One region of the Streptomyces sp. KR80 genome, then DNA from elsewhere that is predicted to be linked to it. Evidence: predicted binding sites of a transcription regulator. Region 1 holds the regulator's gene; the other holds the start of a gene.
The links. The regulator HspR, encoded in region 1, represses chaperone genes until heat shock. The targets are predictions, from matches to a motif close to TTGAGNNNNNNNNNCTCAA.

Region 1 (11,199 bases):
CGGCGGATTCGATGTGCAGGTCGTGCGAAACGAGTCTGCCCACGGCATCCGGAGGCGAATCGAAGACCTGTTCTCCGAGGCCAGACGAGACGACCTCCTCCTCGTGCACTTCTCCTGCCATGGCATCAAGCATCAATCGGGAGAGTTGTTCTTCGTGGCACGCGACACCGTGCCGAACCGACTGATCTCCACAGGTGTCTCAGCGGGCTTCCTGAGTCAGTGCTTGCGCGACAGCCGAGCCCGCATCGTGGTACTGCTCCTGGACTGCTGTTACGGCGGCGCGTTCGCGAAAGGCGTCAGGGTTCGAGCGGCCGAGGACATGGACGTCCTCGAACCGTTCCATGTGAAGCGCCACGGTGGGCGCGGCCATGCAGTCATCACGGCCTCCAGCGCAATGGAGTACGCGCTCGATGGGGATGAGCTCGTCGACGAGTCGAGTGCCGCGCCATCGGTGTTCACCAGCGCCGTGGTCGACGGGCTCACCACAGGGGATGCGGACCGCGACGGAGACGGCCAGGTTTCACTCAGCGAGCTCTACGACTACGTCCGCGATCGTGTCAGCGAAAGGAACCCCAACCAGACGCCTACGTGCGACTTCGAACTTCAGGGAGAGGTGCACATCGCCCGCAACCCGCAGCGAGTGGTCAAGCCCCGGCCGATTCCGCCAGACCTGGCCAACGCCATGCACGATCCAAATCCCCTCACGCGCATGGGAGCTGTCACTCGACTACGCGCTCTTCTGGCGAGCGGGGATCTCGGCGATGCCCTCGGAGCACACAAGGCGTTGGCCGAGATGGCCAAGAACGACCGCCGGGACATTGCCGACGAAGCAGAACAGGCCGTACGCAAGGTAGAGATCAACCCCGCTGTACCGGGGATCGGCTTTGGCGTCGTGCGGCAACACGAATCCCGACCGAGTCAGACGGTACCCCTGCTCGGCCCACCTATCGCTCACTACTGCACAGTCGAGTCGGCCCCCCGTTGGCTGCGTGCCGTGGTCTCCGAGGAGGGGGTCGACATCTCACTGGACACCTCGCATCCCGGCTCCCTGCACGGGGAGGTCACCGTCAAGGGGCCGACAGGCCAAGCGGTGATCCAGGTCGCTGCCGAGGTCATCGTGGGCAAGCAGCCCCGCGACAAGTCGGGACGGGGTCAGCATCCGGAAGCCGTTGGGGCACTCATATGGGCCGTGGTCTCCCTCCCTCTGAGCCTCGTCGTCGGCGTCGGCATGATCCCAGCTGTCATCGCACTGATGCGCGCGCGTTCATGCGGCGCAGCAATCCGTGCTACCGGTGGCCAGTACAGCGGAGAACGCCTCCGTATGACGGCGATCGTCCTTGCTTGGGCGACTATCGCCTTCTCCCTATTCATCCTGGTGGGCCTCACCTTGCCGTGAACCCGCAGGATTTGGCTGCAAGTGGTGCGCGGAGGCAGGGTAAGAAGAACGACCCCCGGTGGGCGCCTGCCACCACAGCAGCGGCCGGCCGGTCAGCTCCTGGTCGTTCTAGGGAGCTCACTGGCTCGCTCGGAAAGGACCTGCGCGTGAGTGAAGCGTGAGCGGTGGCCCGCTGCGAACTTCCGGAACCCTGCGTCTTGCCAGGTCACGCGCTCACTTCCGGGCCGTCTGTGGGCCGTCCGAGGGGGATCAACGACGGCCAACAACGACAGACAACGACGGTCCTACCCCTGCTCAGCAACGGTGCGTCGGGTACCGCCCCAGGTGCCGATCCCCGGACGTAAGTTGAGGAAGTCCAGAGGTTCGGGCGGGAAACTGTGCCGGGACGCGGACGGAGAGCCACGGGGAACGACGCCTGGTTGAGCGCACCGCGGGGCTGGCGCAGGATGACCGGCATGAAACGACCTCTGCTCAACCGTCGCCTCGCCGAGTTCGGCACCACGATCTTCGCCGAGATGTCCGCGCTCGCCGTCCGCACCGGATCCATCAATCTGGGCCAGGGCTTCCCGGACACCGACGGCCCGGAAGAGGTCCGCGAGGCGGCGGTGCGGGCGCTCCGGGACGGCCGCGGGAACCAGTACCCGCCCGGCCCCGGCGTCCCCGAGCTGCGGACCGCGATCGCCGACCATCAACAGCGCCGGTACGGGCTCGGCTTCGATCCGGACCACGAGGTCCTGGTCACCGCGGGCGCGACCGAGGCCATCGCCGCGGCACTGCTCGCGCTGCTGGAGCCGGGCGACGAGGTCATCGCCCTGGAGCCGTACTACGACTCGTACGCCGCGTGCATCGCGATGGCGGGCGGGCGGCGGGTGCCGGTCACCCTGCGGCCGCACGACGGTGCGTACCACCTCGATCCGGACGAGCTGCGGGCGGCCGTCACCGACGGGACGCGGCTCATCCTCCTCAACACCCCGCACAACCCCACCGGCACCGTGCTCACCCGCGCCGAACTGGCCGCCGTCGCCGAGCTGGCCTGCGAGCGGGATCTGCTGGTGGTCACCGACGAGGTCTACGAGCACCTGGTCTTCGACGGCGAGCACCTGCCGCTCGCCGGGTTCCCGGGCATGCGTGAGCGCACGGTCACCATCGGCTCCTCGGGCAAGACCTTCTCCTTCACCGGGTGGAAGGTCGGCTGGGTGACCGCCGCCCCGGAGCTGGTCGCGGCCGTCCGGTCCGCCAAGCAGTTCCTGACCTACGTCTCGGCCGGGCCCTTCCAGTACGCCGTCGCGGAGGCGCTGCGCCTGCCCGACGCCTACTTCGAGACCCTCCGGGACGATCTGCGCGCCAAGCGCGATCTGCTGAGCAGCGGACTCGCCGAGGCGGGCTTCACCGTGTTCCGTCCCGCCGGCACGTACTTCGTCACCACCGATGTCCGGCCGCTCGGCGAGACCGACGGCTTCGCGTTCTGCCGGGCGCTTCCCGAGCGCTGCGGGGTGGTCGCCATCCCGAACGCGGTCTTCTACGACCACCAGGACCAGGGCGCGCCGTTCGTCCGCTTCGCCTTCTGCAAGCGAACAGAGGTCCTCGAGGAGGCGGTCTCGCGGCTGAAGGGCCTGGCCGGCACGGGCTGACGCGACCGGGTGCGGCCTCGTGGTCCGAGTGGGTGCACTTCGGGCCACCGTCGGGCGTCAGCGGGTGCCGTGAGGGGCGGCGCCGCGCAAGGTCGGGGGTGCAGGGTCCTCCTCCCGGCGGGGCGGGTCCGCGTCCGCCCCCAGCGCCCGCACCGGAGGTGCCCCGTGTTCGCCGACACCCACGTGCCCGTCAGCGCTCCGGGCGTGCGGCCCGTACGACTGCGCCCCCGGTGGCACACCCGGGCGGGGAGTGCGCTGCTCCGGGCCGCGCCCGCCCTCGGGGTGTACGCGGCCGTCCGGCTGACCGGCCTGACCTGCATGGCGCTGTGGGCCTGGCACGCCGGAAAGGATCCGCGCAAACTGCTCGCCCAGTCCTGGGACTCGATCTGGTACGCGCGGGTCGTCGAGCACGGCTACGGCACAGCGGTGCACAGCGCCGACCCCAGCCGCCTTTACAGCGATCTGGCCTTCTTCCCGCTGTACCCGGCGGTGGTCCGGGTCATCCGCACCGTCCTGTCTCTGGGCTTCGTCCACGCCGGGCTGCTGGTGTCGTGGGCCGCTGCGGCAGCGGCGGCCTGGGGGATCTACGCGGTCGGCGAGCGGCTGCACGGCCGCCGGGCCGCGACGCTGCTGGTGGTCCTGTGGGGCGTCCTGCCGCACGCGATCATCCAGTCGATGGCGTACACCGAGTCGCTGATGACCGCCTTCGCGGCTTGGACGCTGTACGCCGTGCTGACCGGGCGGTGGCTGTGGGCGGGGACACTCTCCGTGCTTGCCGGGCTGTCCCGGCCGAACGGCGTCGCGGTCGCCGCCGCCGTCAGCATGGCCGCCGCGTGGCACATCTGCCAACTGTGGCGGAACCGCGGGCCCGACAGCCTCTCGCTGTGCGCCCGCCAGGACTGGCGGCTGTGGGCGGGGGCCGCGATCGCCCCGCTCGGCTGGCTGACGTACGTGCTGTGGGTGGGCTGGCAGAAGGACAGCCTGTTCTTCGGCTACTTCCGGGTGCAGCGGAGGTGGGGCTCGGAGTTCGACTTCGGCCAGGACGCATGGGCCTCGGTGCGGGACATGGTCCTGGGCAGGGAACACATCACGTATCCGATGACGGTCACGGTGGTCTCGCTGGCGGTGGTGCTGTTCGTGCTGCTCATGATGGACCGGCCGCCGGTGGCGCTGCTGGTCTACAGCGCCGTCCTGCTGGTCATCACGGTGGGCGGCGCCCGCTACTTCGGCTCCAAGCCGCGCTTCCTGCTGCCCGCCTTCCCGCTGCTGCTGCCGGTCGCGGTGGGCATGGCGAGAGCCCGGCTGCGCACTGTCGGGGTGACAGTCGGCGCGCTGGCCGGGCTCTCGTGCTGCTATGGAACGTATCTGCTGGCGATCGCCGGGTCGGCGCCGTGACGACGATGCGTGCGCTACGTCCGGTGGAACCGCTGGAGCGGGTGCTCAGGCTCGGTTCTCAGGGTTTTTCACTGTCGTCGCCCTGACCACCGGGTCGGACCCCGGTGGGGCGGATGGCCGGGGAACCTAGTCCTCGCCGTCGTCGTCCTTCTCGTCCGGACCGGCGGAGTCGATGTCCTTCTCCAGGCCCAGCTGCTCGACGATCCAGCGGTCGAACTCGATCGAGGCCCGCACCCAGCTGACGGTGCTGGAGACGAAGTGCTCCAGGCTGACGCCGGTGCCGATCAGCATCTGCGCCTCGCCGATCAGGCGGACCGTACCGTCGTCGTTGGTGTGGCTGTAGACCTTCGGCCACAGCGTGCGGCGGTTCCAGTCGTCGATCGACTCCAGAAGCTGCGGCTTGGACTCGATGGAGTGCGGCCGGTCATAGAAAGTGCGGACCGAGAAGACCTGCTGTTCCTCCTCCCCCCGGAACATGAAGTACGTGCGGAACTGCTCCCACGGCGCGGCGAGGTCCCCCTCCTCGTCGACGACGTACTTCAGCTCCATCTGGTCGAGGAGCTGCTTGACCAGGTCCTGATCTGGGACGACGGGGCCCACCGGCCCCGACGGCTGCGGTTCGGGCTGGCCCCCGAAATTCGGAATCGAGGACGGGTCGATGCTCACCGTGGATTTCCCTTCGTACGGATGCTGCCATCCTCCCTCACACCCGCCCGGTGACCGCAACCCCGGCTCGCCCCGGCGACCCGGTGCGGCGGCCCCGGCGGGCCGCCGTTTCCCGGTGCACCGGGACAGGACAACGCGGTTATTCGGCGGCGGACACGGTCAGGCGGTTCCCGTCGAGATCCACTTGGACGGTGTCGCCGTCCTCGATCTCGCCCGCCAGGATCGCGCGGGCCAGCTGGTCGCCGATCGCCGTCTGGACCAGGCGGCGCAATGGCCGCGCGCCGTAGGTCAGGTCCGGACCGGGCTGCGACACCCCGTAGGTCGCGTCGATCACCGGCTCGTGGCCGAGCCGGGACAGCCACTCCAGCGCGGCGTCGGTGACGTCGAGCGTGAGCCGGCGGCCGGTGAGCCGGCGCTGGAGGTGGTCGATCTGGAGCTGAGCGATGCGCTTGAGCTGGCCGGTGCCCAGGGCGTGGAAGACCACCACGTCGTCGAGGCGGTTGAGGAACTCGGGCCGGAACGAGGCCCGTACGGTCTCCAGCACCCGCTCCCGCTTCTCGTCCTCGCTCAGGGACGGATCGACCAGGAAGGGGGAGCCGAGGTTGGAGGTGAGGATGAGGATGGTGTTGCGGAAGTCGACCGTACGGCCCTGACCGTCCGTCAGCCGCCCGTCGTCCAGCACCTGCAGCAGGATGTCGAAGACTTCGTGGTGCGCCTTCTCCACCTCGTCCAGCAGCACGACGCTGTACGGCCGCCGGCGCACCGCCTCCGTCAGCTGGCCGCCCTCCTCGTAGCCGACGTAGCCGGGCGGGGCGCCGACCAGCCGGGCGACGGAGTGCTTCTCGCTGTACTCGCTCATGTCGATCCGGACCATGGCCCGCTCGTCGTCGAAGAGGAAGTCGGCGAGCGCCTTGGCCAGCTCGGTCTTGCCGACACCGGTGGGTCCGAGGAAGAGGAAGGAGCCGGTGGGCCGGTCGGGGTCGGCGATGCCCGCCCGCGAGCGGCGTACGGCGTCCGAGACGGCGCGTACGGCCTCGGTCTGGCCGATCAGCCGCTTGCCGATCTCGTCCTCCATGCGCAGCAGCTTCTCGGTCTCGCCTTCTAGCAGTCGCCCGGCGGGAATGCCGGTCCAGGAGGAGACCACGTCGGCGATGTCGTCCGGGCCGACCTCTTCGCCGACCATGCCCTGCAGGGCCTTCTGCTCGGCGACGGCCTGGTCCAGCTCCTTGCGGGTCTGCGGGATGACCTCGGAGCGCAGCCGGCCCGGGGTCACCCAGTCACCGGTTTCCGGGGCCTTGCGCTCGGCGAGCTCCAGCTCGGTCTCGAGTTCGTCGAGGCGCTTCTTCAGGTCGCCGACGCGGGTGTGAATCTCCTTCTCGGTGTTCCAGCGGGCGCGCAGGCCGCGCAGCTTCTCCTCCTTCTCGGCGCGGTCCTTGCGCAGCCGGTCCAGCCGCTCGCGCGCGTCCGGAGAGAGGTCCTTCTCACGGTCCTGCTTCTTCAGGCCGTGCTTGCTGAGAAGGGTGCGCTCCTTATCACTGGCGTGGGCGGCGAGCAGCGACTCCTCCTCCATCAGCAGCCGGTCGACGGCGCGCTGCAGCTCGTCGATCTCGACGGGCGAGGAGTCGATCTCCATCTGGAGGCGGGCGGCGGACTCGTCGACCAGGTCGATCGCCTTGTCGGGGAGGAAGCGGGAGGTGATGTAGCGGTCGGCGAGGGTGGCGGCGGCGACCAGCGCGGAGTCGGCGATCTGCACGCCGTGGTGGGCCTCGTACCGGCCCTTGAGGCCGCGGAGGATCGCGATGGAGTCCTCGACGGTCGGCTCGTCGACGAGCACCTGCTGGAACCGGCGCTCCAGCGCCGGGTCCTTCTCGATCCGCTCGCGGTACTCGTCGAGCGTCGTGGCGCCGACCATGCGCAGCTCGCCGCGGGCGAGCATGGGCTTGAGCATGTTGCCCGCGTCCATCGAGGAGTCGCCTCCCGCGCCCGCGCCGACGACCGTGTGCAGCTCGTCGATGAAGGTAATGATCTGGCCCTCGCTGGCCTTGATCTCGGCGAGGACGGTCTTGAGCCGCTCCTCGAACTCACCGCGGTACTTGGCGCCTGCGACCATCGCGCCCAGGTCGAGCGCCACGAGCCGCTTGTTCTTCAGGGACCCGGGCACATCGCCCTTGACGATGCGCTGCGCCAGGCCCTCGACGACGGCGGTCTTGCCGACGCCGGGCTCGCCGATGAGAACCGGGTTGTTCTTCGTACGCCGGGACAGCACCTGGATCACGCGGCGAATCTCCTGGTCACGGCCGATGACCGGGTCCAGCTTGCCCGTACGGGCCAGGGCCGTGAAATCCGTGCCGAACTTCTCCAGGGCCTTGTAGGTGCCCTCCGGATCGGGGGTGGTCACGCGTCGTCCTCCGCGCATGGTCTCGAAGGCGTCGAGCAGCTTCGCGGCGCTCGCGCCCTGCTGGTCGAGCACGGTGCCCGCCTGGCCGCCTTCGGCGGCGATGCCGATGAGCAGGTGCTCGGTGGAGATGTAGTCGTCGCCCAGCTCCTTCGCCCGCCGCGCGGCGTCGGTGAGAACGGCCAGCAGCGTGCGGTCGGGCTGCGGGGCGGCGACGGTGGAACCCTGTGCGCTGGGGAGCGAGCCGAGCAGACGCTCGGCCCCGGACCGTACGGCCGCCTGATCGGCCTCGACGGCGGCCAGCAGGTCCTGGATGTTCTCGTTGTCCTGGCCCTCCAGGAGGGCGAGCAGCAGGTGCACGGGGTTGATGTCGGGGTTCCCTGCCGAGACGGCGCGGCTGCCGGCGGCGCTGATCGCTTCCTGGCTCTTGTGGGTCAGCTCGGCGTCCACGGTGTGCACTCCTCCTCATCCTCGGCTCGCCATCGAGCCCAATCCTGCCACATTCAACGTGCAGTAAGTTGAGTCCATTCCGCTCAATTCTGCTTCGGCGGGCGGTCGACCGAAGGCCGGCATGCGCGACGCGCGCCGAGGAGCGACGCTTGAGCCAGAAAGCGGGAGGTGGTGGGGCATGAGGCGGACCGAGATGGCGTCGGTGCACCGCTGGATCTACCGGGGAGCGGCGGTGGTGCTGGTCATCGTGGTGATCGTCGCGGTGATCGTCACCGTCTTCGCCTACGCATGACGCGCCTGGCCGGCACTCTCCCCCAGCTACCGCTGGGAGGTGCCCCCCGCCCCATCCCGGTGCGCGGAAGCGGGTTTCGCACCGCATAACCTGCTCACCATGGCCATCGACCCGCGTGACCCCAGCCCCGAGTACCTCGCGTTCTGGCGCGAGCGCCATCTGTGCACGCTGACCACGCTGCGACCGGACGGCAGCCCGCACGTGGTACCGGTCGGTGTCACCTACGACCCGGAAGCCGGGATCGCACGGGTGATCACCAACAAGAACAGCAGGAAGGTCGCCCATATCCAGGCCGCGGGCGCGGACGGCGCGCGCGTCGCCGTCTGCCAGGCGGAGGGGAAGCGCTGGGCGACGCTGGAGGGCCGCGCCGTGGTGCGCACGGCAGCGGACCTGATCGCCGACGCCGTCCGCCGATACAGCGAGCGCTACGGACGGACCCCGGCCCCCAACCCGGACCGCGTCCTCATCGAGATCGCAATCCACCGGGCCATGGGCCGGGGCTGAGGCGCCCGTGAGCTACGGCTGTTCCTCGATGACCTCCAGATCGACGCACCGGGGCTCGCCCGTGCGCAGGGGCTAACTTCCCTTCCGCTTCGCGTAGTCCACCGCCGTCGGCCCGGCGAAGTCGTACGCCACGCACGCCTCGTCACCGACGGTCCAGGCATCGTGCCCGGGGGAACACACGAAGACCTCTCCGGGACCGACCTCGGTCTCGGATCCGTCGTCCATGCGGATGTGCAGCCGCCCCTGCACCACCATCCCGTTGTGGTGGAACTGGCAGCTCTCGGTCCCGGCGATCGGTGCGACGTCCTGAGACCAGCGCCAGCCGGGCTCGAAGGTGGCCACGGCGAAGTCCAGTCCCGACAGGTGCACGGCTTCGAGGTGGCCGTGGGGGAATTCTCGCTGCTCGTCCGGCTTAGTGGTGGTCTTGACCTCCAGCATGGTGGTACCTCCTTTTCGGACCACACCTCCATCGTGCGCCCGCCCCCGGGACATGCGCGACAGCGGCCGACTGGGGGCGCCCCACACAACCGCGAGCCCTCCTCCGCTTCCGTGCGGAGGAGGGCTCGCGGCACTTCACCAGGCAGCCGACGGCTACTCGGAAGCGTCCCGCTTGGGGCGCCAGACGACCAGGGCGCTGGTCTGCTGGACGTCCTGGTAGGGGACCAGGTCGCGGCGGTACGAGGCGTGGACGGCCGCCTCGCGCTGCTGCATCGCCGCCGCGGCTCCCTCGAGCGCCTGCTGGAGCTCGGCGACCCGCGCCTGGAGCGCCGCCACCTGGTTCTCCAGCTCGATGATCCGCTTGATGCCCGCGAGGTTGATGCCTTCGTCCTGGGACAGCTGCTGCACCTGCCGGAGCAGCTCGATGTCCCGGGCCGAGTAGCGGCGGCCACGGCCGGCCGTACGGTCCGGGGACACCAGGCCCAGCCGGTCGTACTGTCGCAGGGTCTGCGGGTGCAGCCCCGACAGCTGGGCGGCCACCGAGATGACGTAGACGGGCGATTCGTCGGTCAGCTCGTAGGGGTTGCGGCCCCTGCCTCCCCTGCCTCCTGGCATGCCTCCTCGGCCGTCCATCTCATGCTCCCTTCGCGGCCTGGAACAGCTCCGCCCGCGGGTCCTCCCCCGCGGTCGCCTCGGCGAAGGCCTCGAGGGTTTCCTTCGCCTTCTCACCGAGGTGCTTCGGCACACTGACCTCGACGGTGACCAGCAGGTCGCCGCGGGTGCCGTCCTTGCGCAGCGCACCCTTGCCCCGCGCGCGCATGGTCCGCCCGTTCGGCGTGCCGGGCGGCAGCTTCAGCGTCACCGGCGGACCGCCGAGGGTGGGCACCTTGATCTCACCACCGAGCGCCGCCTCCGGATAGGTGACCGGCACGGTGATGGTGAGGTTGTCGCCCTTGCGTCCGAAGACCGGATGCGCGTCGACGTTCACCAGTACGTACAGGTCGCCGTTGGGGCCGCCGCGCTCGCCCGGTGCACCCTTGCCGCGCAGCCGGATCCGCTGGCCGTCCGCGACCCCCGCGGGGATCCGGACCTGCATGGTGCGGGAGCTGGTGGCGCGCCCGCTCCCCTTGCAGACCTCGCACGGATCCTGGGCGATCAGCCCGCGGCCCCGGCAGTCCACGCACGGGTCGGTGAGCGAGAAGCCGCCACCGCCGCCGCGCGAGACCTGACCGGTGCCCACACAGGTCGGGCACACTCGGGGCGTACCGTTCTTGTCGCCGGTGCCGGAACACGCCTTGCACGCCGCCGAACTGGACATCCGCAGCGGGACCGTGGCCCCGTGGACCGCCTCGGTGAAGCTGAGCGTCACCTCGGACTCGATGTCCTGGCCGCGGCGTGGCTGGGTGCGGGTGCCCGGGCCCCCACGGCCGAACAGGCCACCGAAGACATCGCCGAGCCCCCCGCCGAAGCCGCCGGCCCCGGCTCCGGTTCCGCCCGGGGCGCCGCCGAAGAGGTCGCTCAGGTCGAAGTTGAAGCCGCCGGGCCCGCCCGCACCCGGCCCGGGGCGGAAGGCTCCGTTGCCGAACAGGGCGCGCGCCTCGTCGTACTCCTTGCGGCGCTTGGGGTCGGCGAGGACGTCGTTCGCCTCGGAGATCTCCTTGAAGCGCTCCTCGGCCTTGGCATCGCCCTTGTTGGCGTCCGGGTGGAACTCGCGGGCGAGCTTCCGGTACGCCTTCTTGATCTCCGCCTCGGTCGCGTCCTTCGGGACGCCGAGGACCTTGTAGAGATCCTTCTCCAGCAAGTCCCTGCTGAGGCTCATCCTCGACGTCCCTCCTCTCCTGATGTCACGTCAGCGGCGTCAGCCCTCGTCCGGGCCACCGCTCTCCTCGTCCGACGTCGGTGTCTCGCCCTCGGCGCCGCCCTTGGGCTGGGCGCCGGGCTGCGGCTCGGCGACCGCGACCCGCGCGGGGCGGATCGTACGTTCGCCGATGCGATACCCCGGCTGCAGGATCGACACGCACGTGGTCTCAGT
Region 2 (11,199 bases), on a different contig from region 1:
CATCTCGGGCCCGATGGAGGGACCCCGGAGATCCATGGCCAGCGGTGAGGAGCCGGGCCCGGCGGGGCGCTCGACGCGGGCCCGACGTCGCAGGGCCCGGCCCGCGTGTGCGGAGCCGGGCCCTGGCGTCTGTCGCGATCGGTGCGACAGCCGCGGGTCAGATGTCGAAGACCTCGCTGACCAGCGCCTGCTGCTCCGCCTGGTGGCGCTTCGCCGAGCCCACCGCGGGGGAGGAGGAGTGCGGCCGGGAGACCCGGCGCAGCCGCTCCGCGTGGGGGATGTCGGCGCCGACCGCCAGTTCGAGGTGGTCGATCAGGTTGAGCGCGATGAACGGCCACGCACCCTGGTTGGCGGGCTCCTCCTGGGCCCAGACGAACTTCTCCGTGTTCGCGTACTTGGCGATCTCGGCCTGGAGCTCCACGCCCGGCAGCGGGTAGAGCCGCTCGAGCCGGATCACTGCCGTGTCGCGGGCGCCGCGTCGGTCCCGCTCCGCGGCGAGGTCGTAGTAGACCTTGCCGGAGCAGAAGACGACCTTGCGGACGCCTGCGGCAGCCACCGCGCCGGAATCCACCGCGGGGTCGCTGATGACCGGGCGGAAGCCGCCGTCGAGGAACTCCTCGGTCTTCGACGCCGCCGCCTTCAGCCGGAGCATCGACTTCGGGGTGAAGACGACCAGCGGCTTGTGGTGCGGGTTGTGGACCTGCCAGCGCAGCAGGTGGAAGTAGTTCGACGGCAGCGTCGGCATGGCGACCGTCATGTTGTTCTGGGCGCACACCTGGAGGAACCGCTCGATACGGGCCGAGGAGTGGTCCGGGCCCTGGCCCTCATAGCCGTGCGGCAGGAGGAGGGTGACGCCGGAGGTCTGGCCCCACTTCTGCTCGGCGGAGGAGATGAACTCGTCCACGACGGTCTGCGCGCCGTTGACGAAGTCACCGAACTGGGCCTCCCACATCACCAGGGCGTCCGGCCGGGCCAGCGAGTAGCCGTACTCGAAGCCCATCGCCGCGTACTCGCTGAGCAGCGAGTCGTAGACGTTGAACCGGCCCTGGTCCTCGGACAGGTAGAGCAGCGGGGTGTAGTCGTCGCCGGTCTGCCGGTCGACGAGCACCGCGTGCCGCTGGCCGAAGGTGCCGCGCCGCGAGTCCTGGCCGGCGAGCCGCACCGGGGTGCCCTCCAGCAGCAAGGAGCCGATCGCCAGCGTCTCGCCCATCGCCCAGTCGATCGAGTCGTCCTCGACCATGGCCGCGCGGCGCTGCAGCTGCGGCAGCAGACGCGGGTGGACGGTGATCCGGTCGGGGATGTTGACCTGCGACGCGGCGATCCGCTTGACGACCTCGGCGGAGATCCCGGTGTGCACGGCGACCGGGAACTCGGGCGTCGGCTCGGGAACCTGGGCGGGGGCCGGGTGTGACGTGGCGTCGCGCACTTCGGTGAAGACCTTCTCCAGCTGGCCCTGGAAGTCCTGCAGGGCCTGCTCGGCCTCCTCCAGCGTGATGTCGCCCCGGCCGATGAGGGACTCGGTGTAGAGCTTGCGCACCGAGCGCTTCTTGTCGATCAGGTCGTACATCAGCGGCTGGGTGAAGGACGGGTTGTCGGCCTCGTTGTGACCGCGGCGGCGGTAGCAGATGAGGTCGATGACCACGTCCTTGTTGAAGGCCTGGCGGAACTCGAAGGCCAGCCGCGCGACGCGGACCACGGCCTCTGGGTCGTCGCCGTTGACGTGGAAGATCGGCGCTTCGATCATGCGCGCGACGTCGGTGGCGTACATCGAGGAGCGGGACGCGGTCGGGGCGGCGGTGAAGCCGACCTGGTTGTTGATCACGATGTGCACGGTGCCGCCGCAGCGGTAGCCGCGCAGCTGCGACATGTTCAGCGTCTCGGCCACGACGCCCTGGCCCGCGAAGGCCGCGTCGCCGTGCAGCTGGACCGGCAGGACCGTGAAGTCCGTGCCCGCCTTGCCGATGATGTCCTGCTTGGCGCGGGCGACACCCTCGACGATCGGGTCGACGGCCTCCAGGTGGGAGGGGTTGGCGGTCAGCGATACCTTGATCTGCTCGCCGTCCAGGCCGGTGAAGGTGCCCTCGGCACCCAGGTGGTACTTCACGTCGCCGGAGCCGTGCATCGACTTCGGGTCGAGGTTGCCCTCGAACTCGCGGAAGATCTGGGCGTACGACTTGCCGACGATATTGGCGAGGACGTTGAGCCGGCCGCGGTGGGCCATGCCGATGACGACCTCGTCCAGGCGCGACTCCGCGGCCGAGTCGAGGACGGCGTCGAGCAGCGGGATGACGGACTCGCCGCCCTCCAGCGAGAAGCGCTTCTGACCGACGTACTTCGTCTGCAGGAAGGTCTCGAACGCCTCGGCGGCGTTCAGGCGGCGCAGGATCCGCAGCTGCTCCTCGCGCTCCGGCTTGGAGTGCGGGCGCTCGACGCGGTCCTGGATCCACTTGCGCTGCTTCGGGTCCTGGATGTGCATGAACTCGATGCCGGTGGTCCGGCAGTACGAGTCGCGCAGCACGCCGAGGATGTCGCGCAGCTTCATCATCGACTTGCCGGCGAAGCCGCCGACGGCGAACTCGCGCTCCAGGTCCCACAGGGTCAGACCGTGCTCGATGATGTCGAGGTCGGGGTGCTTGCGCTGCTTGTACTCCAGCGGGTCGGTGTCCGCCATGACGTGGCCGCGGACCCGGTAGGAGTGGATCAGGTCGAAGACGCGGGCGGCCTTGGTGACGTCGTCGTCGTGGCTGACGTCGATGTCACGCAGCCAGCGGACCGGCTCGTACGGGATACGCAGCGACTCGAAGATCTCGTCGTAGAAGTCGTTCTCGCCGAGCAGCAGCTGGTGCATGATCCGCAGGAACTCGCCGGAGGCGGCGCCCTGGATCACGCGGTGGTCGTAGGTGCTGGTCAGCGTCATGACCTTGGAGACGCCCAGCTTGTTCAGGGCGTCCTGGGAGGTGCCCTGGAACTCGGCCGGGTAGTCCATCGCGCCGACGCCGATGATCAGGCCCTGGCCGGGCATCAGACGCGGCACGGAGTGGACAGTGCCGATGCCGCCGGGGTTGGTCAGCGACGCGGTGACGCCGGTGAAGTCCTCCATCGTCAGCTTGTTCGCGCGGGCGCGGCGGACGATGTCCTCGTAGGCCTGCCAGAACTCGAAGAAGTTCAGTGTCTCGGCCTGCTTGATCGCGGCCACGACCAGCTGGCGCTCGCCGCTGGGCTTGACCAGGTCGATGGCCAGGCCGAGGTTGACATGCTCGGGCTTGACGAGGGTCGGCTTGCCGTCCTTCTGCGCGAAGGAGTAGTTCATCGACGGCATCAGCTTCAGCGCCTGCACCATGGCGTAGCCGATGAGGTGTGTGAAGGAGACCTTGCCGCCGCGAGCGCGCTTGAGGTGGTTGTTGATGACGATGCGGTTGTCGAACAGCAGCTTCACCGGCACCGCGCGGACGGACGTGGCCGTCGGCAGCTCCAGTGAGGCGCTCATGTTCTTCGCGACGGCCGCGGAGGGGCCACGAAGCGGTACGAACTCCGGTCCCGCTGCGGGGGCCGCCGGCTCAGCTGCCTTGGCGGCAGCAGCCGCCGGCCTGGCCGGAGCGGTGGCCGGCTTCGCCGGGGCGGCCGCGGCGGCGCTCGGCGCGGTCGTGGCACCGGCGGGCGCACCAGGCGCGGCCTGTGCGGCCCCCGCGCCCGCACCACTCGGGGCCGTGGTGGCAGGGCGGGCTTGCTGGGCGGCCGGGGCCTGTGCGCCTGCGGTCGCCGGAGCAGCGGCCTGCGTCGGCGCGCCCGCACCGGGTGCGGCCTGCTGCGCAGCCCCTGCCGCGGCGGCGGAGCCGCCTGCGGGCCCCGTTCCGGCCTTCGGCGGCGCAGCCGCCGACGTGCCCGGCTTGTAGTCGGCGAAGAAGTCCCACCAGGCTCGGTCGACCGAGTTCGGGTCCTGGAGGTACTGCTGGTAGATCTCGTCGACGAGCCACTCATTGGGGCCGAACGAGGCCGCGGGGGACTTCCCCTGACCGTCTTCGTCGGTCGTGGGGGCCCCACCCGGCCGGAGGCTGGGTGAACTCGAGGTGTTGGGGGACTGTGGCGACACGGCGGCAACCGCCCTCTTCCGCTTACCTAAGGTGGTGGACAGCGGAAATAAAGGCTACGCCTCTTACCCGGTCATCTGCAGTCCGGGCGGGTCAGTCGTCATGCACGTCACATTGATCGACTGGTTTCGGAGCGGAATCTGGCGGGAAATATCTGAGGTTCCGCTCCTGTGCGGATGCGCCCCACCCCAGGCGCGGGCCGTTCCCGCGCCAGTACTGCCACGCCCGGTCGGACTCTACGTCAACCCTGATCCTGGGTTCGGCCCGGGAGAGTGACGCGGATCCGGCACCCGCGGGCGGATTCGGCCACACCGATGCTGCCCCCGTGCAGATCGACCGCCCAGCGTGCGATGGCCAGCCCGAGTCCCGTGCCGCCGTCGCTGCCCGGCCCGTGCGGTGTGGACACGCAGCCGCGGTTGAAGCGCTCGAAGATGCGGTGCCGCTCGGACTCCGGGATGCCGGGGCCCTCGTCCAGCACCTCCAGCTCGAGGCTGCCCGCCCCGGCGCCGCGGCGGGCACGGAGCGTGACGCGTCCGTGGGGCGGGCTGTGCTTGACCGCGTTGTCGACCAGATTGGCCACCACCTGGTGGAGCCGCTCGGCGTCGGCGTACGCGGCGAGCTCCGGCGGCGAGACATCGAGGTGCAGATGGACGTCCGTACGGCCGCGGGCGCCGCGCCCGTTCTGCCCGACGGCGGCCGCCGCCATGTTCGCCTCTCTCAGCACCCCGGACAGATAGGGCCAGACCTCGAAGCGCCGGGCCCGCAGCGGTACGACACCGTTGTCCAGCCGGGACAGGTCGAGCAGGGTCTCGACCAGCCGTCCGAGCCGCTCGGTCTGCCGCAGCGCCGTGCGCATCGTCTCCGGATCGGCCTTCGAGACCCCGTCCACGACGTTCTCCAGCACTCCGCGCAGCCCCGCGATGGGCGTGCGCAGCTCGTGCGAGACATTTGCCACAAGCTCCTTGCGGTGGCGGTCGACGGCCTCCAGATCGGCGGCCATGTGGTTGAAGGTCGCGGCGAGGTCGCCCAGCTCGTCCCGGCGCTCGGCCCGCACCCGCCGGCTGTAGTCGCCGTTCGCCATCGCGCGGGCGACGGTCTTCATCTCGTCGAGCGGGGAGGTGAGGCCGTGCGCCACGAACTGCGTGATCAGCATCGTGGCGATGATCGAGAAGATGGTGACGATCCGCAGCTCGGTGTCGGTGTGGATCGCCACGAACACCAGCAGCGTGGTGATCGTCACCGACACGATGACCAGCGCGCCGAGCGCTGCCTTGACCGAGCGGTACGGGTCGAGCGGCCGCATCGCCTCCCAGAGCCGGTCCCACACACCGCGAACGGCGGACGGCCCCGGACGTCTGCCCCGCTCGGGCCGCCGGTGGTTCACGACGCTGGGGCCGCCGGAGTCTCGAGCGCGTAGCCGACCCCGTGCACGGTACGGATCCGCTCCGCGCCGATCTTGCGCCGCAGTGCCTTGATGTGGCTGTCGACGGTGCGGGTGCCCGAGGCGTCCGCCCAGTCCCACACCTCGGCGAGCAGCTGCTCGCGGGAGAGCACCGCGCGCGGGGTGTTGGCCAGGCAGACCAGCAGGTCGAACTCGGTCGGCGTCAGATGCACGTCCTCGCCGCGCACCCGGACCCGTCGCTGCGCGTGGTCGATCTCCAGCTCGCCGAGGCGCAGGATGCCGGTGCGCGGGGTGGTCGCGGCCTGTGCCGCCCGTTCCACGCGGCGCAGCAGCACATGAACCCGGGCCGCCAGCTCGCGCATCGAGAACGGCTTGGTCATGTAGTCGTCCGCGCCGACCCCGAGGCCCACCAGCATGTCGGTCTCGTCGTCGCGCGCGGTCAGCATCAGCACCGGGACCGGCCGCTGGGCCTGCACCCGGCGGCAGACCTCGAGCCCGTCGAAGCCTGGCAGCATCACGTCGAGGACGAGCAGGTCGGGCTGCCAGGCCTCCGCGGTGTCCACGGCGGCGGGGCCGTCCATGGCGGTCTGCACCTGGAAGCCCTCGGCGCGCAGCCGGACCGCGATGGCGTCGACGATCGTCGCGTCGTCCTCCACCACGAGCACGCGGCGCTGGGCGCCGGGGGTGGCCGCCGCGCTGCCCGCAGCTACGTTCTGTGTCTGCTCCATCGTCCGTCCCCGCATGTCCCCGCGATCTGCGTCTTGCATGGCGGTCTGGGTACCTCCACGCCTTACGTCGCTGCTCGGAGCAGCGTACGGGCAGGGTGCGTGCCTCGGCTACGCAGGCTGCTCAGCGGCGAACCGCGAGGTGGACGGCGTCGGGGACGCCTCGGGCAACCATGATCTCTTCGGTGCGTACATTGGCAAATCCGGCATTCCGCAATGCCTCCTCGAAGGCGGTGGACGGCCTCGCGGACCACACGGCGAGCACTCCGCCGAGGGCCAGCCGCGCGCGGCAGGCCGCGAGCCCGGCGGGCCCGTAGAGGCTCTCGTTGTCCTCGGTGACCGTCCAGTCGGGGCCGTTGTCGATGTCCAGGCACAGCGCGTCGTAGTCCCCCGCAGCGTGGGCTGCGTGGGTGGGGGCACCCGCAGTGCCGGCTGGGGGAGTGCCCCCATCGAGAGCGGTGCGGAGGTGCTCCACCAGGTCGGCGTGGACGATCTCGGTCCGCGGGTCGGCGAGCGCTGCGGCGGACAGCCGCGCCAGCGGGCCGGTGCGGTGCCAGTCGATGACGGCCCGCTCGCGCTCGACGACGGTGATTCGTCCCCAGCGCGGCTCGGCGGCGGCGTGTGCGAGCGAGAATCCGACGCCGAGGCCGCCGATCAGCAGGGCGGGGGAGGGGCGGTCCGCCGGAAGCGCCGCCAGTGCGGCGTCGATCAGCAGCCGCTCGGACCGCCCGTCCGAAGTGTCCATGAGGAAACAGCCGTTGGCGATGATCTCGAAGTGCTCGCCGCGCTGCCGCAGCACGACCTCGCCGTACGGGCCCTCGCGGCGGTCCAGGGTGACCGGCGCGATCTGCTCGCTGGGCAGGGGCATGGGCGGGACCGGCTCCTCATCCTCGACGCGTCTTTGCGCCGCCAAGGTTAACGAGGGCGTGCCGCATGCCACGCCCGAGAGAGCCCGTGGCCACGGGCGACGGCGACGAAGGACGCTCGCTGTGCCGGTGCCGGGTTCCTCGCGCGGGAGCCCCGCCACCGGCGCCCGTGCGGCGCGAGTGGGGAGGCTTCCCGCTGTGGTGTGCGTCAGAAGTAGGCGTGCGGGGAGCCCGCGCCCTCCGGCCGCGGACCGCGCACCGCGAGCAGCGCCGCCCCGGCCGCGAACATCGCGCCTGCCGTCCACCACGCCGCGGTCTGCGGGCCCGGCTGCATGGGCCAGGCCCACACGGCGGCCGGCCCGCCGGGTTTCCGCGGCGCCGTGAGGTAGACGGGCCCGAGGTACACCAGCGCCGGGAGCCAGCTGAGCCGGGCGCCGAGCCGTGCGGCACTCCCGGCCGTGAGCCCGGTGACCCCGACGGTGTTCCGGACCATGGCAGGGGCGCCGAACGTCTCCGGATGGCCGGGCACAGACAGGGCGAGCAGCGCGGCCGCCACCGCGGTAAGGGCGACCAGGTGCCCGAGGTGGCGCGGCCACCACGGGCGTACGGCCGTCCGGTTCCAGCTCGTCGGCGGGGCTGTACAGGCCCGTGCCGATCGCCGCCGACGCGAGCAGGGGCGCCGGCACGACGACCGTCACCCGGGTGGAGGGGCCGAACTGCGGCTGCTCCAGCAGCCAGTGCGCGCACCAGGCGGCCACGACCGCGCCGGTCAGCAGCGTGGCCACGGTGGCCGGGAGGACCTCGCGCACGGTCTCCGGGTCGGTGCACCGCCGGGCGAGCCGGGCGGGCAGCCAGCCGGCATGCCGGTCGTACAGCACACCCAACGCCTCTGCGTCGCCCGCCGCGACGGCGTGCAGCAGCTCCGCATCGCCCGGCGGTGTCTCTGCCCTCACGGGCCGGAACAGTCTCACGCCCCTCTATCGCTCCGGCTGCCGCCTCCGGTTCACGGCTCGGGGACCGGCGGTCGCCCACCAGCGCTCACGGGTGATCGCTCACAGCGAACGCACACCGGGGAACACCCGAGGCGGCCGATGCATTGAGTCAATAACGCTCAACTTGACTGCCGAAGGGGAGATCATGGCTTCGACGTCCACATCGCTCATCCTGCCCGCGCTGCCGCTCGACGACGAGGTCGTCCTCCCCGGGATGGTGGTGCCGCTGGATCTGTCCGACACGGAGGTGCGGGCCGCCGTCGAGGCTGCGCAGGCCGCGGCCCGATCCAAGGGCGGCGGCAAGCCACGCGTGCTGCTCGTGCCCCGGATCGAGGGGACGTACGCGGCCGTGGGCACGCTCGGCACCGTCGAACAGGTGGGGCGGCTCTCCGACGGCGATCCCGGCGCGCTCATCCGCGGCGTGAGCCGGGTGCGCATCGGGGCAGGCACCACCGGGCCTGGGGCCGCGCTCTGGGTGGAGGGCGTCCGGATCGAGGAGGTGACGCCCGACCCGCTGCCCGGCTCGGTCACCGAGCTGATGAAGGAGTACAAGGCCCTCGCTACCAGCTGGCTGCGCAAGCGCGGCGCCTGGCAGGTCGTGGACCGGGTCCAGCAGATCGACGACGTCGGACAGCTGGCGGACAACTCCGGCTACTCCCCGTTCCTCTCCGTCGAGCAGCGCGTCCGGCTCCTGGAGACCCTCGACCCCGTCGCCCGGCTCAAGCTCGCCACCCAGTGGCTCAGCGACCACCTCGCCGAGCAGGACGTCGCCGAGTCCATCGCGAAGGACGTCCAGGAGGGCGTCGACAAGCAGCAGCGGGAGTTCCTGCTCCGCCGTCAGCTGGAGGCGGTCCGCAAGGAGTTGGCCGACCTCAACGGGGAGCCCGGGGACGAGTCGGACGACTACCGCGCCCGCGTCGAGGCGGCCGATCTTCCGGAGAAGGTACGGGAAGCGGCGCTCAAGGAAGTCGACAAGCTGGAGCGGTCCTCCGATCAAAACCCCGAGGGCAGCTGGATCCGCACCTGGCTGGACACCGTCCTGGAGTTGCCCTGGAACGTGCGGACCGAGGACGCATACGACATCCCGGGCGCGAAGGCCGTGCTCGACGCCGACCACGCCGGTCTGGACGACGTGAAGGAGCGGATCACCGAGTACCTGGCCGTACGGAAGCGGCGGCTGGACCGCGGCCTCGGCGTCGTCGGCGGCCGGCGGGGAGGCGCGGTGCTCGCCCTCGTCGGTCCGCCCGGCACCGGCAAGACCTCGCTCGGGGAATCGGTCGCCCGCGCGATGGGCCGGAAGTTCGTCCGGGTCGCGCTCGGTGGCGTGCGGGACGAGGCCGAGATCCGCGGCCACCGGCGCACGTACGTCGGCGCGCTGCCCGGCCGGATCGTCCGCGCCATCAAGGAGGCCGGATCCATGAATCCGGTGGTCCTGCTCGACGAGATCGACAAGGTGGGCTCCGACTTCCGCGGCGACCCGGCAGCGGCGCTGCTCGAAGTCCTCGACCCCGCCCAGAACCACACCTTCCGGGACCACTACCTGGAGGTGGAGCTGGATCTGTCGGATGTGGTCTTCCTGGCGACGGCCAATGTCCTGGAGGCCATCCCGGAGGCGCTGCTCGACCGGATGGAGCTCGTCCGCCTCGATGGGTACACCGAGGACGAGAAGGTCGTCATCGCCCGCGATCACCTGCTCCCGCGCGAGCTGGAGCGGGCGGGGCTCGAGCCCGGCGAGGTGGTCCTGGAGGACGCCGCCCTGCGGCGGCTGGCCGGGGAGTACACGCGCGAGGCGGGCGTACGGAACCTGGAGCGGTCCATCGCCCGGCTGCTCCGCAAGGTCGCTGCCCAGCACGAACTCGGCAAGCGGGAGCTGCCGTTGACCCTCGGGCCGGACGGGCTGCGGGAGTGGATCGGGCGGCCGCACCACGTGCCCGAGTCGGCCCAGGACCCGGAGGAGCGGCGTACCGCCGTGCCGGGCGTGGCGACCGGACTCGCGGTCACCGGTGCGGGCGGCGACGTGCTGTACATCGAGGCGTCGCTCGCCGACCCGGAGACCGGCGGCAGCGGGTTGCAGCTCACCGGCCAGCTCGGTGACGTCATGAAGGAGTCCGCGCAGATCGCGCTCTCCTTCCTCCGGTCGCATGGCGCCGAACTGGAACTGCCCGTCGGCGACCTGAAGGAGCGGGGCGTGCACCTGCACGTCCCGGCCGGTGCCGTGCCCAAGGACGGGCCGAGCGCGGGCATCACCATGACCACCGCCCTCGCCTCGCTGCTCTCCGGCCGGCAGGTGCGGGCGGATGTGGCGATGACCGGCGAGGTGTCGCTGACCGGCCGCGTGCTGCCCGTCGGCGGTGTCAAGCAGAAGCTGCTCGCCGCCCGCCGTGCCGGTATCACGACGGTCGTGATTCCGAAGCGGAACGAGGCCGACCTGGACGATGTGCCGGCCGAGGTGCTCGAGCGGCTGGACGTCCAAGCGGTGAGCGACGTCCGGCAGGTGCTCAAGCTGGCGCTGGAACCCGCCCGCAGCCGGCCGGACACGGAGGTTCCGGTCGCGGCGTGAGCGCGGCGTCAGCTGCTGCGGGCCAGCCCCGCCGGGCACGGTGGCGTACGGCCCTCCCGCGCGGGGAGGGCCGCGCGCTCAGGTAGCCGTCGCGGCCGCCCGGATCAGCCGTTGGCGAGCGCCTTGAGGCGGGTGTACGTCCCGTTGAACTTGTTGTGGTCTCCCACGACCGGTCCACTCGAGGTGTACTGCCAGAAGGTGTAGTACGCCCAGCCGGCCGGCAGCGGGCCGGGCGTGCTGGCGTAGCGGGCTATCCAGAGCGGGTTCTTGCTCCCGAAGCCCGAGTAGTTCCCGGTGCATTGCTTCCACCAGCCGGTGGTCGTGTAGATCACCGCGTCGCGGGAGGTCCGCGCCTTGTACCTGTTGAGGAAGTCGCGGATCCAGGCGACCATCGCCGACTTGCTCTTGCCGTAGCAGGTACTGCCGTACGGGTTGTACTCGATGTCGAGCACGCCCGGCAGCGTCTTGCCGTCCTTCGACCACCCCCCTCCGCGGTCGATGAAGTAGTTGGCCTGGTTGGCCCCGCTGGAGTCGTCGGGGGTCGCGAAGTGGTAGGCCCCGCGGAT

Region 2: the regulator HspR is predicted to act here: its motif matches at 8,178-8,196, upstream of lon (endopeptidase La).

Annotation. Positions count from the first base shown of each region.
Region 1 covers NZ_JBQQCD010000019.1:110,070-121,268, forward strand. The annotation lists gene ACTWQI_RS24165 (caspase family protein) at 1-1,396, shown strand, start outside; gene ACTWQI_RS24170 (pyridoxal phosphate-dependent aminotransferase) at 1,843-3,027, shown strand; gene ACTWQI_RS24175 (hypothetical protein) at 3,193-4,422, shown strand; gene ACTWQI_RS24180 (YbjN domain-containing protein) at 4,549-5,088, opposite strand; gene ACTWQI_RS24185 (ATP-dependent Clp protease ATP-binding subunit) at 5,228-7,933, opposite strand; gene ACTWQI_RS24190 (pyridoxamine 5'-phosphate oxidase family protein) at 8,325-8,729, shown strand; gene ACTWQI_RS24195 (cupin domain-containing protein) at 8,802-9,167, opposite strand; gene ACTWQI_RS24200 (heat shock protein transcriptional repressor HspR) at 9,321-9,782, opposite strand; gene dnaJ (molecular chaperone DnaJ) at 9,802-10,986, opposite strand; gene grpE (nucleotide exchange factor GrpE) at 11,026-11,199, opposite strand, start outside.
Region 2 covers NZ_JBQQCD010000004.1:6,436-17,634, forward strand. The annotation lists gene ACTWQI_RS07620 (multifunctional oxoglutarate decarboxylase/oxoglutarate dehydrogenase thiamine pyrophosphate-binding subunit/dihydrolipoyllysine-residue succinyltransferase subunit) at 158-4,090, opposite strand; gene ACTWQI_RS07625 (HAMP domain-containing sensor histidine kinase) at 4,330-5,391, opposite strand; gene ACTWQI_RS07630 (response regulator transcription factor) at 5,469-6,218, opposite strand; gene ACTWQI_RS07635 (spermidine synthase) at 6,340-7,083, opposite strand; gene ACTWQI_RS07640 (hypothetical protein) at 7,290-7,637, opposite strand; gene lon (endopeptidase La) at 8,219-10,633, shown strand; gene ACTWQI_RS07650 (lysozyme) at 10,738-11,199, opposite strand, start outside.